Regions from separate parts of the Paenibacillus sp. JT31N11 genome, predicted to be linked through region 3. Evidence: riboswitches for the same ligand, from Rfam matches in the RefSeq annotation. Region 3 holds a riboswitch; each other region holds the start of a gene.
What was found. Region 3 has a riboswitch for thiamine pyrophosphate ahead of AC0YNV_RS09580 (ABC transporter substrate-binding protein). Riboswitches for the same ligand answer to the same signal wherever they lie in the genome.
Positions count from the first base shown of each region.

Region 1 (4,843 bases), on a different contig from region 3:
GGCGCATGGTCGGATTACACCGTCGTATCCCTGGATATCTCCACAATACCGACACCCAATACGCCGCCGGTTCCCGGATTCACGACGAGCTATGTGAATACTTTCCGCAACGTTCCGGTTGTTATGGATTCTAGGGCCTATGACGCCGAGGATGGCGGACGGGAGAACTTGCCGCATGAGTACTATATTCGCAATGTAACAACTGGCGATGGGGAATTATTGCAGAGCACGTCACGGACATTCTGGAGCAAGGTGTTCAACACCCTCGGCACCTTCAATATCCGGCAGGTCGTGCAGGATTCGGCAGGAGCCGAGGCGCAGTACAACGGGCAGGTCACGATATACAACCAGATACCGCAAGCCCGGATCATAGTGCCTGAAAGCACGGATCAGAATAATCCGGCGAAGCTAACGGAATTCCGGCCGGCATTTCAATGGAATTATGCGGATGCTGACGGAGATTTGCAAACCCGATACCAGCTTCAGATTTTCAAATATGGCGGAGAGCTGTATCGGGATACGGATATCAAGCCGGGCCGGGAACTCTCTTGGCGGCCAACTGTCGACCTGCCTGAGCATGTGTACATGTATGTCATAGTCCGTGTGTATGACGGCTATGACTGGAGCAATTGGAGCGATCCGAAATACTTCTATATCGAAACGAACCGGCCGCCTGCAGCCGATTTTGACTGGACCCCCAAACCGGTGTATGAAGGGGATTCGATCCGGATCAGCCATACCATTGACGATCCCGACCTGGATACCTTACAGGTTATCTATATTGTCAAGGATCCGGAGGGAGGCTCACAAACCTTCAACTCCTTTCTTAATAGTCCCTATGGTCACACCGGGCCAGGTTTCAGAGGAGACAAGGCAGGGATATATAAAGTCGAGCTTACGGTCCAGGACGGCCAAGCGCCGCCGGTAGTGGTGCGCAAAGACATACCGGTGCTGCCGCTTGACGTCAAGGGTCAGGTGATGCATACGGATTTGTGGGACCAGCGCCGCAGAGAATACAATATCAATCAAAACGGCGATGCAGACAGCCCGCGCGGTTATGAGGTCTTTTGGGCAGGAGAGAAGTTCGTGCTGCATGCCCAAACGACCGAAACGGTAACAACTACCCAAGCGGATACTGTTGAGGTGACGATGAACGGCTTCACGACTCATCTGGATGCCGCGAACGCGCGTCGGACCGGCTGGAGCGGTAGTATGTGGGATGAAAGCTTCGAGAAGCTGGAGGATGGGCCGCTGACGTTTACGTTCACCTCTACTTACAACAACGGGACCGTGAAGACAGACTACGTAACTGTCACGGTTGCAGGCAATGTGCAGCAGACGGTTGGCATTCATCGAAGAAATTGAACATTATAAGTTGACTGCGTGTGCGTTCACGCGATATAGTCGTACTAGGAAATCCACTAGGGGCGCCCGCATGGGCTGAGATAAAGCGCTGATCGCTTTGGTCCCTTTGAACCTGATCTGGGTTATGCCAGCGTAGGAAAGTGGGCTTGTCTGTGCGATTATGGGCTGGATCTATGCAATTGTCTTTTCGCATAGACAGGATGCCTCACTTATTCGGACAATGAAGCATAGTCTTCATATGCCGGATGGAAATTGCCGCATTCAAACCGCTCCCATGCCGGAGCGGTTTTTTTAACTTTATAGAATTTTATAAGCTTCACTCCTATAAATTTCTATACGGTCCAAGGGAAGAAATTTGCTCAGCCGCAAAGGACGGCAGATCGGATTCTTCCCGGTTCGCTCCAGCATGATAGTGTGTCAAGGAATGCTGTCGGTGAACGGGCTGAAGCCTGCTCATACCGGGAACTAATAGGTCAGGGAACTGCCTGCCCTTGGCTCGTTCCAATTTTTCCGCACCGTCTATGCTGCTGTCCTTGCGAGCCTCCTAGGGGATTCTCCAAATTACCTTGGGAGGTTTTTGATATGACGATCATGGCTGGAGCATTGCCGGGCAGTCGCAAAGTGTATGTGCAAGGAAGCCGTTCGGATGTGCGGGTGCCGATGCGGGAGATTGAACTGTCGCCGAGTATCAGTAGAAGCGGCGAGGTGCAGTTGAACGAACCGGTTCGGGTATATGATTCCAGCGGTCCGTACACGGATTCCGCTTATCGGGCCGATGTGCGCAAGGGTCTGTCGGCTCTTCGCCGGTCATGGATTGAAGATCGGGGAGATGTGGAGCGCTATGAAGGGCGTGTGATTCAGCCGCTTGATAACGGTTTCGACTCGGAGAAAGCGGCAGGCAGCCAAGGAGCAGAACCGTACCCGGCTTTAAACCACACACCGCTAAGAGCTGTCCGCGGGCGCAATGTGACCCAATTATTTTATGCCCGCAGGGGAATCATTACGCCGGAGATGGCGTTTATTGCTGTTCGTGAAGGGGTGGAGGCAGAGCTTGTGCGAAGCGAGGTAGCGGCAGGAAGAGCTATTATACCGGCGAATATCAATCATCCGGAGAGCGAGCCGATGATTATCGGGCGCCGCTTCCACGTCAAGATCAATGCCAACATCGGTAATTCAGCCGTTGCTTCGTCCATCGAGGAGGAAGTGGAGAAAATGACATGGGCTACCCACTGGGGCGCCGATACGGTCATGGATCTCTCCACGGGCAGGAACATTCATACAACCCGCGAATGGATCGTGCGAAACTCGCCGGTTCCGGTCGGCACAGTGCCTATCTACCAGGCGCTGGAAAAGGTGAACGGAAAGGCGGAGGATCTGAGCTGGGAGGTGTACCGCGATACTCTGATCGAGCAGGCTGAGCAAGGGGTAGATTATTTTACCATTCATGCGGGTGTTCTGCTGCGGTACATTCCGCTTACGGCCAAGCGGGTAACGGGGATTGTTTCGCGGGGCGGGTCGATTATGGCGGCATGGTGCCTGGCGCATCAACGCGAGAACTTTCTGTATACGCACTTTGAAGAAATTTGCGAAATTATGAAACAATATGATGTTTCATTCTCTCTCGGTGACGGGCTGCGTCCCGGCTCCATTGCAGATGCCAATGACGAGGCTCAATTCGGGGAGCTGGATACTCTTGGCGAGCTGGCTCAAGCTGCATGGAAGCATGATGTGCAGGTGATGATCGAAGGCCCCGGCCATGTTCCGATGCATCTGATCCAGGAGAATATGGAGCGTCAATTGAAGGTGTGCCGGGAGGCGCCATTCTATACACTGGGTCCGCTGACGACGGATATTGCTCCAGGCTACGACCACATCACTTCGGCTATCGGGGCGGCGATGATAGGCTGGCTCGGTACAGCGATGCTCTGTTATGTCACACCGAAGGAGCATTTGGGACTGCCCAATAAAGAGGATGTGAAGGAAGGCGTGATTGCGTACAAGATCGCGGCGCATGCCGCTGATCTGGCGAAGGGGCATGCGAACGCGCAAATGCGGGACCATGCGCTTTCCAAAGCGAGGTTCGATTTTCGCTGGCGCGATCAGTTTCATCTCTCGCTTGATCCGGAACGGGCGATGTCCTATCACGATGAGACGCTTCCTGCAGATGCGGCCAAATCGGCCCATTTTTGCTCGATGTGCGGTCCGAAATTTTGCAGCATGCGAATCACACAGGATATCCGCGAGCAGGCTGTGCGGGACTTGGAAGGAGAAGATAACGCAAAGCGGACAGGATTGGAAGCACAGCTTTAGTTGGTGGCGTTCCTTCTTTTTGCGATGCTGATTGACTTCGTCCAAAACGGCATGCAGACCGCCCCTGCCACCCCTGCCCTGCCGCCTTTAGGCGCGCCGGGCTGCTTCAGTTTAAGTCAAAACGACTGGTAAAATATTGAACGATAGCGTTATAATAATGAAAAATCGCCCTTGAGAAAGGATGCTGCTGCTCCATGCCCGTCACCTCACATCTTCTTCGCCAAGAGACTCCTGAACCTGTACGGATTGGCTATCAATTGTTTCTTCCTTCGGATTACGAGAGGAATACCGGGAAGAAATGGCCGCTCATCCTGTTCCTGCATGGCATCAAGAAGCGGGGCGATGATCTGGCTCTACTCCATCAGTATGGGGTTGCGCGTTTCGCTGAAGAAAGGAAGGACTTCGGATTTATCGTCGCAACGCCGCAATGTCCGGAGCATTCGGATTGGCCGCAGCAGCGGAATGCCCTGTCGGCTCTCTTGGACGAAATAGCCCGCAGCCACCGTGTTGACCCGGAGAGGGTATATCTGACCGGATTCAGCATGGGCGGGAACGGAACATGGGACCTGGCTGCGAATGTCCCCGGGCGCTTCGCAGCTATTGCTCCACTGGCCGGCTACTACCAGCCCGAAGATGCCAGCCTGCTGAAGGGTATACCGGTCTGGGCTTTCCATGGAGAGAAGGATGATGTAGTCATTCCCGGGAGAACAACCGAGATGGTTAACGCGATCAGGAGCCTGGGAGGGTCTGTCAGGTACACCGCCTACCCTGAACTTGATCATCAGATCTGGGAGGAGACGTACGGCAATCCCGAGCTGTATCAATGGTTTCTGGAGCATAAACGATAAGCAGGTCAGTGCCGCCGGAATCAGTTCCGGCGGTCTTTGTCTACCGGATTCCGTATATCTTTGACGTACAGACATTCACTCTACTGCAATAAGGACGGAGAAAGCCGTTTCTGGCGGGAAGGTTTATAAAGAGCAGTCAACCACAATAAGGATGGTGGAAAACCATGATTACACACTATGCGGGGCTGCAGCTGAACACGGTATCGATTCCAAGCGCAAGGCAGTATTATCATGAACGTCTGCTGCTGCCTATCGTGGAAGAATCCGAGAGCCGCATTGAATTCCGGATCACGGAGCACTGTACGATTGTATTTCAGGAG
Region 1 is NZ_JBWDNQ010000004.1:325,838-330,680, forward strand. Features, by position in the region: gene AC0YNV_RS17315 (glycoside hydrolase family 78 protein) at 1-1,365, shown strand, start outside; TPP riboswitch at 1,414-1,521, shown strand; gene thiC (phosphomethylpyrimidine synthase ThiC) at 1,948-3,675, shown strand; gene AC0YNV_RS17325 (carboxylesterase family protein) at 3,870-4,523, shown strand; gene AC0YNV_RS17330 (VOC family protein) at 4,688-4,843, shown strand, end outside.
Region 1: it holds a riboswitch for thiamine pyrophosphate, as region 3 does, so the genes downstream of both, thiC (phosphomethylpyrimidine synthase ThiC) here and AC0YNV_RS09580 (ABC transporter substrate-binding protein) in region 3, are expected to answer to the same signal.

Region 2 (4,843 bases), on a different contig from region 3:
TCGAAGCTGGGCGGCAAGTGATGGGAAGAGCGAGCGGCTGCGGAGGGCCAGCTCGAATAATGGCCCCGCTTCGTTGATTTCCGCCTGTGCGGCAAGCATGCCGGCAGCGGCATTGGAGGCCTGCCCGGCAAGCCGGTCACGCTCCAGCAGCACAACCTTCATGCCTCTTGCCGCCATATGGTAAGCGATCGAGCTTCCGATCACCCCTCCGCCCACAATGATCGCATCAAACATTTTCGTCATCTGATTCGTCTCCTCGTCTGTTCAAAGCTTCGGCATACTGCAAGGCGGCTCCCATAGGATCCGCCGCCTGCATAATGCCCGACAGCACCGCTACACCCGCTGCTCCTGCTGCCCGGACCTGCTGCACGCGCTCCGGATTAATTCCGCCAATGGCGATTACGGGTATATCTGCGCTCCGGACCATATGCGCCAGAGCGCCGATCCCTCTCGGCTCCTGCCCCGGCTTGGAAGCCGTTGCGAATATATGACCATAAATCAGGAAATCCGCTCCCTGCTGCCCGGCCACGACAGACTCCTCTATTCCATGCACGGAGCAGCCCAGACGAAGTCCGGGAAAAGCCATTCTGGCTTCCCGAACGCCCAGACTGCGGTAAGATAGCTGAGCGCCCTGCAGCCGGGCGGCCCATGCTACATCGATCCGGTCATTAATCATTATTTTCCCGGCCGGAACGCCTTCGGCGAGCAGAGCTTGCACCCCTTGCCACAGCTCGGAAGCATTCCTCGCCGGTTCCCGCAGATGAAAGGAAGTCACGTACGGATGAATCTTCCCGGCAGTCCTCGCATAGGCTTCCAGATCCTGCCGGCCATCCGAAATTATATGTAATTCCAGTGCCGTCAAACGTTCACCGCCCTCCCAGACTACGGTATGGATAAAAACACAAAAAAGACCGCCTTCCAGATAAGAAGGCGGCCCTGTTCAACTAGGCAATAGCATACTTATTCATATGCCGATAGACCAATCGTGAGACCACTTCCCTACGCTGGTATTACCCAGATCAGGTGCAAAGGGTTTGAATTCATCTTCAATCTCAGCCATTCGGCTCCCCTAGTGATACATCCTATGCAATTGGCTTTATACTATCACGAATGCTAGAAAAAGCAAATAAAAATCTGTTGGAAGGCTGCAAATATGCGGATCCAACCTTATGCGGCCAGGAAGAAGCCGCATCTGAAAGGGCAAGCGTTGCGGACATTATTATCCTCTCAATACCCGCCGGCATACGGGCTTTTCGGCTCTGCTCCCTGATGGTCGAACTTCGCCATATAGGCCCCTCTCTTCTCGACTGTTTCTGCTGAGGAAGTCATCGCCTGCTTCAGATCCCCTTTATGCACATCATTCACGATCCATCGCTGTCCGAAACCGGCATGCACCACTTCGTCGGCCCAGTCGAAGTCCTGGAAGGTCGTCATGAGCGGATCCCGGGCAATGTCGCGGCAAAATTCCCATTCCTCGCGCTTGCCAGGCGGATATTTCATCGCCGCTTTCTCAATGGCAATCGTCAGATGCGTATAGGCCTCGTCCGGCTCGAACAGCTGCAGCGTCATGTCCAGCCAGCCCGTCCAGTTCGGCTTGTCGTAAATATCATAGCCCTTGACGCGCAGAGCCGCTTCGCCGAACCAGGAATGTCTGACCTCATCCCAGGCATGCCTGGCGGTATCGAGGTAGAACTCCCAGGGCTTGCCTTCGGATTGAAAGTGGACGCAGGCTACCGCTTCCGCCGGAGACATCTCGAAGAAGCGCGTAAACATCATCATTTCGAATCGGCCCGCCTCGGAGTCCTCGAACTGAAATTCCTTGAATTTGCTCACTGCGCTGCGGAACCGGTCGTCGCGCGTGCTGGAAGCAGGCAGCTCGAATGGCTGGGCGGCAACCGCAAGCTCGGGATCGGGCTCCTCCTTGGCGAGATCCCCGTTAATCCCTCCGGCTGCAGCCAGCAAATTACGAAGGTATCCGACCCAGCGGTCGGCATCGGCCACCGCTTTCTCAGTGGACTCGGCCGTGAAATGCCGCACGGCCTCATTCCCCCACTCCAGCTGCTCCTCCCGGTCCATCAATTGATGCTTCAATAAATGAATCGTCGGCTCATCGACAATGGGCTGGGCGCTTGCCATATATGCCCGCGCAGAGCGGATTTGATCCGGTTTCACCACCTCGAACAACGCTCTCATCAGCTGCAGCGTATCCGCGGATTTCAGCACCTCGTCCATCAGCAGCTCCAGATTCGGGTCCGGCGACTTGTCGAAGGCCGACGAGCTCATTCGGAGCTGCTTGCAGCGGCTGCGCAGCTGATCGCAATGCGAGGCATCCTGCCACATCAGGCGGGAGAGCGCCCCCTTCACCTCATATTCGGGACGCGCCACCATATGCCCGGCCTCAAGCTTCATCAATCGGCGGTCCACATAGCCGATTCGATGCAATTTGTGGGATGATTCCGCTACCGACATGCCTACTTTGCCATAATCCTTGATTCCCATAAATGGATGCAGCATATAAATATTCCTCCCCGCAAATAAAAGTACTCTATTAACCCTTCAATCCGGTAGTAGAAATTCCTTCTACAAAATGCTTTTGCGCCAGGAAAAAGATAATCATGCAGGGCAGCATCGTCAGTAATGACATCGCCATGATCTGATTCCATTGAATATCATAGGTGGCATCGATAGACATCCTCAGCGCCAGTTGAAGCGTAAATTTGCTGACGCTGTTCACATAGATCAGCGTGTTGAAAAATTCATTCCACAGCCAGATGAATTGAATAATACTGACGGAGAACAGCGCAGGCTTGCACAGCGGCATCAGGATCCGGGTCAGAATCGTAAAGGAATTGCAGCCGTCTATTTTCGCCGATTCATCCAGCTCGCTCGGCAGACCGCGAATAAATTGAACCATCATAAAGATGAAGAACGGATATCCACCGAGGAAAGCCGGAACGATAAATGGCAAATAGCTGTCCAGCCATCCGAAATTCCGGAACAGCAGGTAACGCGGAATGATCAGCACCGCATGGGGCAGCATCAATGTTGCTATCATGACTGCCAGCAGCACCTTCTTCAGCGGAAATTGAAACCTTGTGAATCCGTATGCGACAAGAACGCTTGAGACGACCGTACCGATGACAGTGGGAACGACCAGCAGAAAGGAATTGGCGTAGAACGTTCCGAACGTAAATTGACCGGAGCCCTTCCAGCCTTCCACAAAACCGTCCCAGATCACCCGCTTCGGAATTAATCCGATTGAAGTATAAATCTCTGCATTGGGCCGGAAGGAAGCCGCCGCCATCCAGAGCAGCGGGTAGATCATAATAAAGCCGAATACGATCAATACCAGGTAAGCGCCGATTTTGGACAGATTCTTCATCATTTGCCACCATCTTCGTAGTACACCCATTTGGATGAGGATTTAAAAATAACCAGTGTAAAAATCATTATAATGACGAACAGCACCCAGGATTGTGCCGACGCGTAGCCCATTTTAAAATACTTGAACCCGTTCTCATAAATAAGCAGCCCGTACAGGTAGGTGGAATTCAGCGGTCCGCCGCTTGTAATCACCATCGCCGCGGTAAACTCCTGGAAAGCGTTCACCATCTGCATGATGAGGTTAAAGAAAATAATTGGCGTAATGAGCGGAAACGTGATGCTGACGAACATCCGGGACCGGGATGCCCCGTCGATCCGCCCCGCTTCATATAGCTCACCGGGCACCTGCTTCAGCGCCGCGAGGAACAGGACCATGGACGATCCGAACTGCCACACTGTCAGCGCGCTGATCGTATACAGGGCAATATCCGGACTTCCCAGCCAATCGATCGGAGCGATGCTCAGTTTCCCCGTCATCTGATTGACCAGCCCTTCCCTGGAGAAAAGATATCTCCAGAGCAGAGCTACCGCAGCGCTGCCTCCCATAATGGACGGCAGATAATAAATGGTGCGGAAGAAATTGATCCCCTTCAGCTTTCTGTTCAGAAGAATGGCAATCAAGAGAGCGAAAGCAAGCTTCAAGGGGACCGCGATGACGGCATAGATAAAGGTAACCTTCAACGATTGCAGAAACAGCTTGTCGCGGGTAAACATCTCGATGTAATTTTGAAGACCGACGAAATTGGGACTCTTGAACATATTCAGATCCGTAAACGAATACAGCAGGGATGAGATAAACGGATATAATTCGAAAATAGCAAACCCGAGCAGCCATGGACCGATATAGAGAAAGCCCATATACTTCCATCTGCGGTTCCTGCTTTTTTTGGGTGACTTGAGCTTCGCATTCGCTGCAGCGGCATTGGATACTGATTCACTCACAAGCTCTGTTCCCTCCTTTGCCCGTTCATGGATGAGTCCAGTGAATTATTGATGACTTTTGATTTCCTCCAGCTTGGCAGTCAGTTCCTTGATAATCTCATCGGCCGCTTCTTCCGGTGTGCTCTTGTGATAACCAAGCTTCTGCATGACGTCGGTGGCAATTTTGATCAGCTCGGCATTGTTGGTAATTCCGTTCTCCGGCTCGCCGCTTGTTTTCAGTGCCAGCTCCGTCGCATCCACGATAACCGAATCAAGCTTGTCCGCGCCTTCCAGCGCATCCAGAGCGGCTGAGCTTGCCGGTACGCCTCGTACATCTCCGAGAATAACGGCCGCATCTTTATCATTGAGCAGCCAATTCATCAATTTGGCCGCTTCCTCTTGATGCTTGGAGCTCTTCGCAATGGAGAGCAGCTGTGATGGACGATTGACCACCGCCGTCGTCAGCGCGCCTTTCATTATAATTTCAGGCAGTGCCCCCACTTCGAAATCGACCCCATCCTGCAGTGAGGGAATGGTT
Region 2 is NZ_JBWDNQ010000001.1:406,354-411,196, reverse strand. Features, by position in the region: gene thiO (glycine oxidase ThiO) at 1-243, opposite strand, end outside; gene AC0YNV_RS01885 (thiamine phosphate synthase) at 227-862, opposite strand; TPP riboswitch at 980-1,081, opposite strand; gene AC0YNV_RS01880 (hypothetical protein) at 1,228-2,514, opposite strand; gene AC0YNV_RS01875 (carbohydrate ABC transporter permease) at 2,549-3,385, opposite strand; gene AC0YNV_RS01870 (carbohydrate ABC transporter permease) at 3,382-4,326, opposite strand; gene AC0YNV_RS01865 (ABC transporter substrate-binding protein) at 4,372-4,843, opposite strand, start outside.
Region 2: it holds a riboswitch for thiamine pyrophosphate, as region 3 does, so the genes downstream of both, AC0YNV_RS01885 (thiamine phosphate synthase) here and AC0YNV_RS09580 (ABC transporter substrate-binding protein) in region 3, are expected to answer to the same signal.

Region 3 (4,843 bases):
GACAGAATCGAGGCAGCGGGCGATCATCTCCTCCTCATTTCGTACGATCATGCATAAACTGAGGGAAATCAATCTGCTTCATCCTTTCTCCAAATGGCTTCTTATAAGAGAAGAAGCTATACGGCTCTTAGTCCGTATAGCTCCAAGTCTTGTCCTTAGACGGTGTTGGAAGCGAGACCCCAGAATACTTCTGGTCCTACCCGCGAGACGACTGTCGTGGAGACAGAGCTGACGAATGCTGAATATGCTGTCTGTGCTGCGGCGGGAGCAAGAAGATCTTGTGCGTTGAAGCTGCGGATTTGCGGTCCAGGAAGTACATTTGGAGTAAAAATAGCTGTGTAGATGATTGGATCCGTAATCAAGGTTCCGCGTACAACGTTAACAAGGACCGTAACTCCTCCAAGAGACGATAATCCGATAGTTCCGGAAAGGTCGACAATCGGGTTCGCGACTCCTCGCGTTTGCAATCCAACTACGCCGAACAGAGCTGGAGTAGCTGTGATTGTAATCGTGGTTGCGCCGGAGGCACTGATGTTCATCGAGCTGCGTTGATCAAGAAAAGTTCCCATGCTGATTTCCCCCTTTCCTCGTAGATCATACATGCTATTCCAAGTTCTCTGTAATGGAGTAGGCCAAGAATGGCCTCTATTTGCGGATTTTATGAGACTCATAGGCAAACGAATGTAAAATCACCCCAGGCCCCCGTATATTTAACGGATCAAGCATCCTGTTATCTTTTAACATTCAGGTGGTATTTTGCGCATTGTTTGCTATAATAGGAGGTGCGACATAACTGAATATGACATGGGGAGCTGGAGTAGGCCGGCTGAGAGGGGATACCGATACAATCCCGACCCTTTGACCTGATCTGGATAATGCCAGCGTAGGAATTGCATTGTAGCCAGCCCGTTTTCATGGTTTTAAGTGAAAGCAGGGGGCGGATTTTACAAAGCCGTTTACAAGCGTCTTCCAGCGGGAGGGCGCTTTTTCTTATGGACAAATCAGGGTTATGTGAAAATGTTGTCGCTTATCTTGGACGATATTGGGGAGGAGCAGCGCAGATCATGGCAGTTAACAAACGGTTCACAATGGCAAAATGGGGAATAGCGGTGCTTGTCCTGCTGCTCACGCTTGCGGGCTGCGGAGCCAAAGAGAATAATACGGAGCAGGCAGACAACGCGGCGGGTACAAACAGCAGCGGTGCGGATGCGGATGGAGCCAGCCAGGAATCCGGCAGCACGAATGTCGGACAGACTGCTGCCTTAACGAAGGTGAAGGTCGTGCTGGACTGGACGCCGAATACGAATCATACAGGGCTGTATGTAGCCCGGGACAACGGTTTTTTCAAAAACCACGGACTTGATGTGGAAATCATCCAACCCGGCGAAGCCGGTGCCGACACGATGGTGGCCACGGGCGCGGCAGATTTTGGAGTAGGTTATCAGGAAGGGATTACACAAGCGCGGATTCAGGGTGTGCCGCTGGTTTCCATAGCAGCCGTCATCCAGCACAACACCTCGGGCTTCGCTTCGCCTGCGGACAAGAATATCAAGACGCCGACCGATTTTGAGGGTAAAACCTATGGCGGCTGGGGCTCTCCGGCCGAGGAGGCCGTCATCGATTCCTTGATGCAGGAGCAGAAGGCAGATGCGGGCAAAGTGAAAATCGTGAACATTGGCGATGCTGATTTCTTTACGGCTGTGAAGAAAAACATTGATTTTGCCTGGATCTATTATGCCTGGACCGGTGTGGAGGCCGAGCTTCGCGGGGATAAAATCAACATGATTTACTTGACCGATTACAGCGACAAGCTGGACTATTATACGCCTGTGCTGGAAACGAATGAGAAGATGATTGCCGAGCGCAGCGACATTGTAAAAGCATTCGTGGCCGGAGCATCCGAAGGATATATCTTTGCGATCGATCATCCAGAGGATGCGGCGGAAATCCTGATCAAGGCGGAGCCGGATCTGAACGCCGATCTGGTCCGGGCCAGCCAGAAATGGCTCAGCCCGCGCTATCAGGATGATGCATCCCGCTGGGGAGAGCAAAATCCGGAAGTATGGACGAATTATGCCGACTGGATGTTTGAGCATAAGCTGCTGGATAAAAAACTAGAGGCGGATAAAGCCTTCACAAACGAATTTTTGCCTGAATAGCCGATAAGGCCGGAGGGAACTCAAAATAGCGAAAGGGGAAGGAAACGACATGGCGAACGCCTTATTAAGCATTCAAATACTGCCGCATACACCTGGAGGGGAAAGCGTCATCCCGTATGTGGACCGTGCCATCGAGATTATTAAAGCATCCGGCGTGCCTTACCGCGTGGCGCCGCTTGAAACGACGATGGAAGGGGAATTGAATCATCTGCTGTCTATCGTCCAGGAGATGAATGATGCGATGACCGTGATGGGATGCCCATCCGTAATCTCACAAATCAAAGTGTACTATAATCCCGAAAGCGGCGCGTCCATGGGCAGGCTGCTGGAGAAATATCCAGATGGTCAGTAAGCTTCGCAAATATGGGCCTCCTGTAATTGTATTGGCTGTTTTTATTGTGTTGTGGCAGGCGGCGGTGGCTGTTTTTGATATCGAGCCCTACATTCTCCCGTCTCCGCTTGCGATTGCGTCCAACACCGTCACGGAGGCGCCGCGTCTGTTTCATCATACGCTGTCAACGCTGGGCGTGACTCTGCTCGGCTTTACGGCAGGAACGGCGGCGGGCTTCTTGCTCGCCGCTTTGCTGCATCTTATACCGGGAGCCAAAGCCGGTTTCTACCCGCTGCTGGTCCTAACCCAGAATGTGCCCGTTATCGCACTGGGATCGCTGCTGGTGGTCTGGTTTGGCTTTGGCATACTCCCGAGGCTCATACTGATTATGCTCGTCTGTTTCTTTCCAGTTGTTGTAGCCATGCTTACGGGACTTACGCAAAGCGATCCCAAGCTGGTCGACTATATGAAGATGATCGGTGCGTCCAAGAGCCAGCTGTTCTGGCGCCTAGAGCTTCCCAACGCCGTATCCTATCTGTTTTCGGGCCTGAAAATCGCCGCTTCCTACAGCGTGATCAGTGCAATCTACGCCGAATCGATTGGCGGAAGCGAGGGATTGGGCAACTTTATGCTGGTGTCCCAACGGGGCTGGCAAACGGCTAATGTATTTTCCGCTATCGCGATCATTGTCGTTCTGAGTCTCATTCTGTTTGGAATTATCAGTTTGGCTGAGCAAATACTGGTGCGCGGAGGCAGGCGCAAACCCGAGAAAGGAGCGTGACATTACCTAATGACACAGAATGCGCTTGAGCTGAAGGCTGTATCCAAGCGTTTTAATGAAGGAAACTCTTCCAAGCTTGTATTGTCCGATGTGACCTTTCATGTGAAGGAAGGTGAATTCGTCTCGTTAATTGGACCATCCGGCAGCGGGAAAACGACTCTCTTCCAAATTATTGGCGGACTTGAGCGGCCTTCTTCAGGTGAGATCCGGATTGACGGCCGAATCAGTCTCGGCGAGCGGGGCAGAATCGCTTATATGCCGCAGCAGGCTGCATTACTGCCTTGGCTGACCGTAACGGGCAATATTGAGCTTGCTTTATCCATAGCGGGCATCCCCCGCAGAGAAGGACGGACCCTGGCAAAGGAATGGCTGGAACGCGTCGGTCTAAGCGGATTGGCTGACTCTTATCCTCATGTCCTCTCCGGAGGCATGCAGCAGCGCGTTTCTTTCCTGCGTGCTTTGCTTTCCCCTCAGCCCCTGATGTGTCTGGATGAGCCTTTCGGTGCTCTGGATGCGCTGACCAGACTGCATATGCAAACCTGGCTGCTGTCCCTGTGGGAGGAACACCGCCGGTCTGTCCTGTTTGTCACTCACAGTATTGAAGAGGCGCTCCTGCTCTCGGACCGCATCATTGTGCTGTCGGCTTCTCCGGCTGTCGTTCTCCGGGAAATTGCGGTTCCTTTCCCGCGCCCGCGCAGCGGGGAGCAGCTTTGGAATGAACCGGTATTCAATACCATGAAACTGGAAATTTATGAGCTTCTCAAGCCGGATGGAACGTTTGAGAGCAAGCGCAAGGAGGAGGCTATGCATTGAAAGGGAATACCGGCTTGAACGAAGGCTCATATATCGATGCGCATTTGCATGTGGATTTATATGCGCCGGAGGAACGGGAGAGCCTGCTGAATGGGGCTTTTCACAACGGAATTGCTGCAGTCGTTGCCGTATCCATGCATCTGAATTCCTGCAAAATAAACCGGGAGATTGCCGCAAGGCATCCGGGAAGAGTGATTCCGGCTTATGGCTTTCATCCCGAGCAGCATCTTCCTGGCGAGGGCCAGCTGCAGGAGCTTGTACAATGGATCAGGGAGCGCCATCAGGCAGATGAGGTTTTTGCAATTGGTGAGGTTGGTCTGCCTTATTATTCGCGTATGGAAGCCCGTGAAGCGGGTGTGGACTTTGATGAGAGTCCTTATCTGTTGGCGCTTGATCAATTTGCTGCTCTGGCTGCCGAACTGGACCGTCCGGTCGTTCTCCACGCGGTCTACGAGGATGCAGACAAAGCTTGCGATATTCTGGAGAAGCACGGCGTCCGGCGTGCGCATTTCCATTGGTTCAAAGGCTCCGAAGCCACTTTGGAGCGGATGCGTGCAGCCGGTTACTTTTTGTCGGTAACACCGGATGTGCTTTATGAAGAAGAAATCCGGCAGATGGTGAGCGCTTATCCCATTGAACTGATGATGACGGAAACGGACGGTCCCTGGCCGTTCGAAGGTCCTTTCGCCGGACAAATCACCAAGCCGGCCATGGTACGGGACGTGGCTAAGGCAATTGCCTCCCTGAAAGATTTACCTG
Region 3 is NZ_JBWDNQ010000002.1:340,242-345,084, reverse strand. Features, by position in the region: gene AC0YNV_RS09590 (glycosyltransferase) at 1-72, opposite strand, end outside; gene AC0YNV_RS09585 (hypothetical protein) at 156-569, opposite strand; TPP riboswitch at 796-907, shown strand; gene AC0YNV_RS09580 (ABC transporter substrate-binding protein) at 1,065-2,159, shown strand; gene AC0YNV_RS09575 (thiamine-binding protein) at 2,209-2,511, shown strand; gene AC0YNV_RS09570 (ABC transporter permease) at 2,501-3,271, shown strand; gene AC0YNV_RS09565 (ABC transporter ATP-binding protein) at 3,281-4,084, shown strand; gene AC0YNV_RS09560 (TatD family hydrolase) at 4,081-4,843, shown strand, end outside.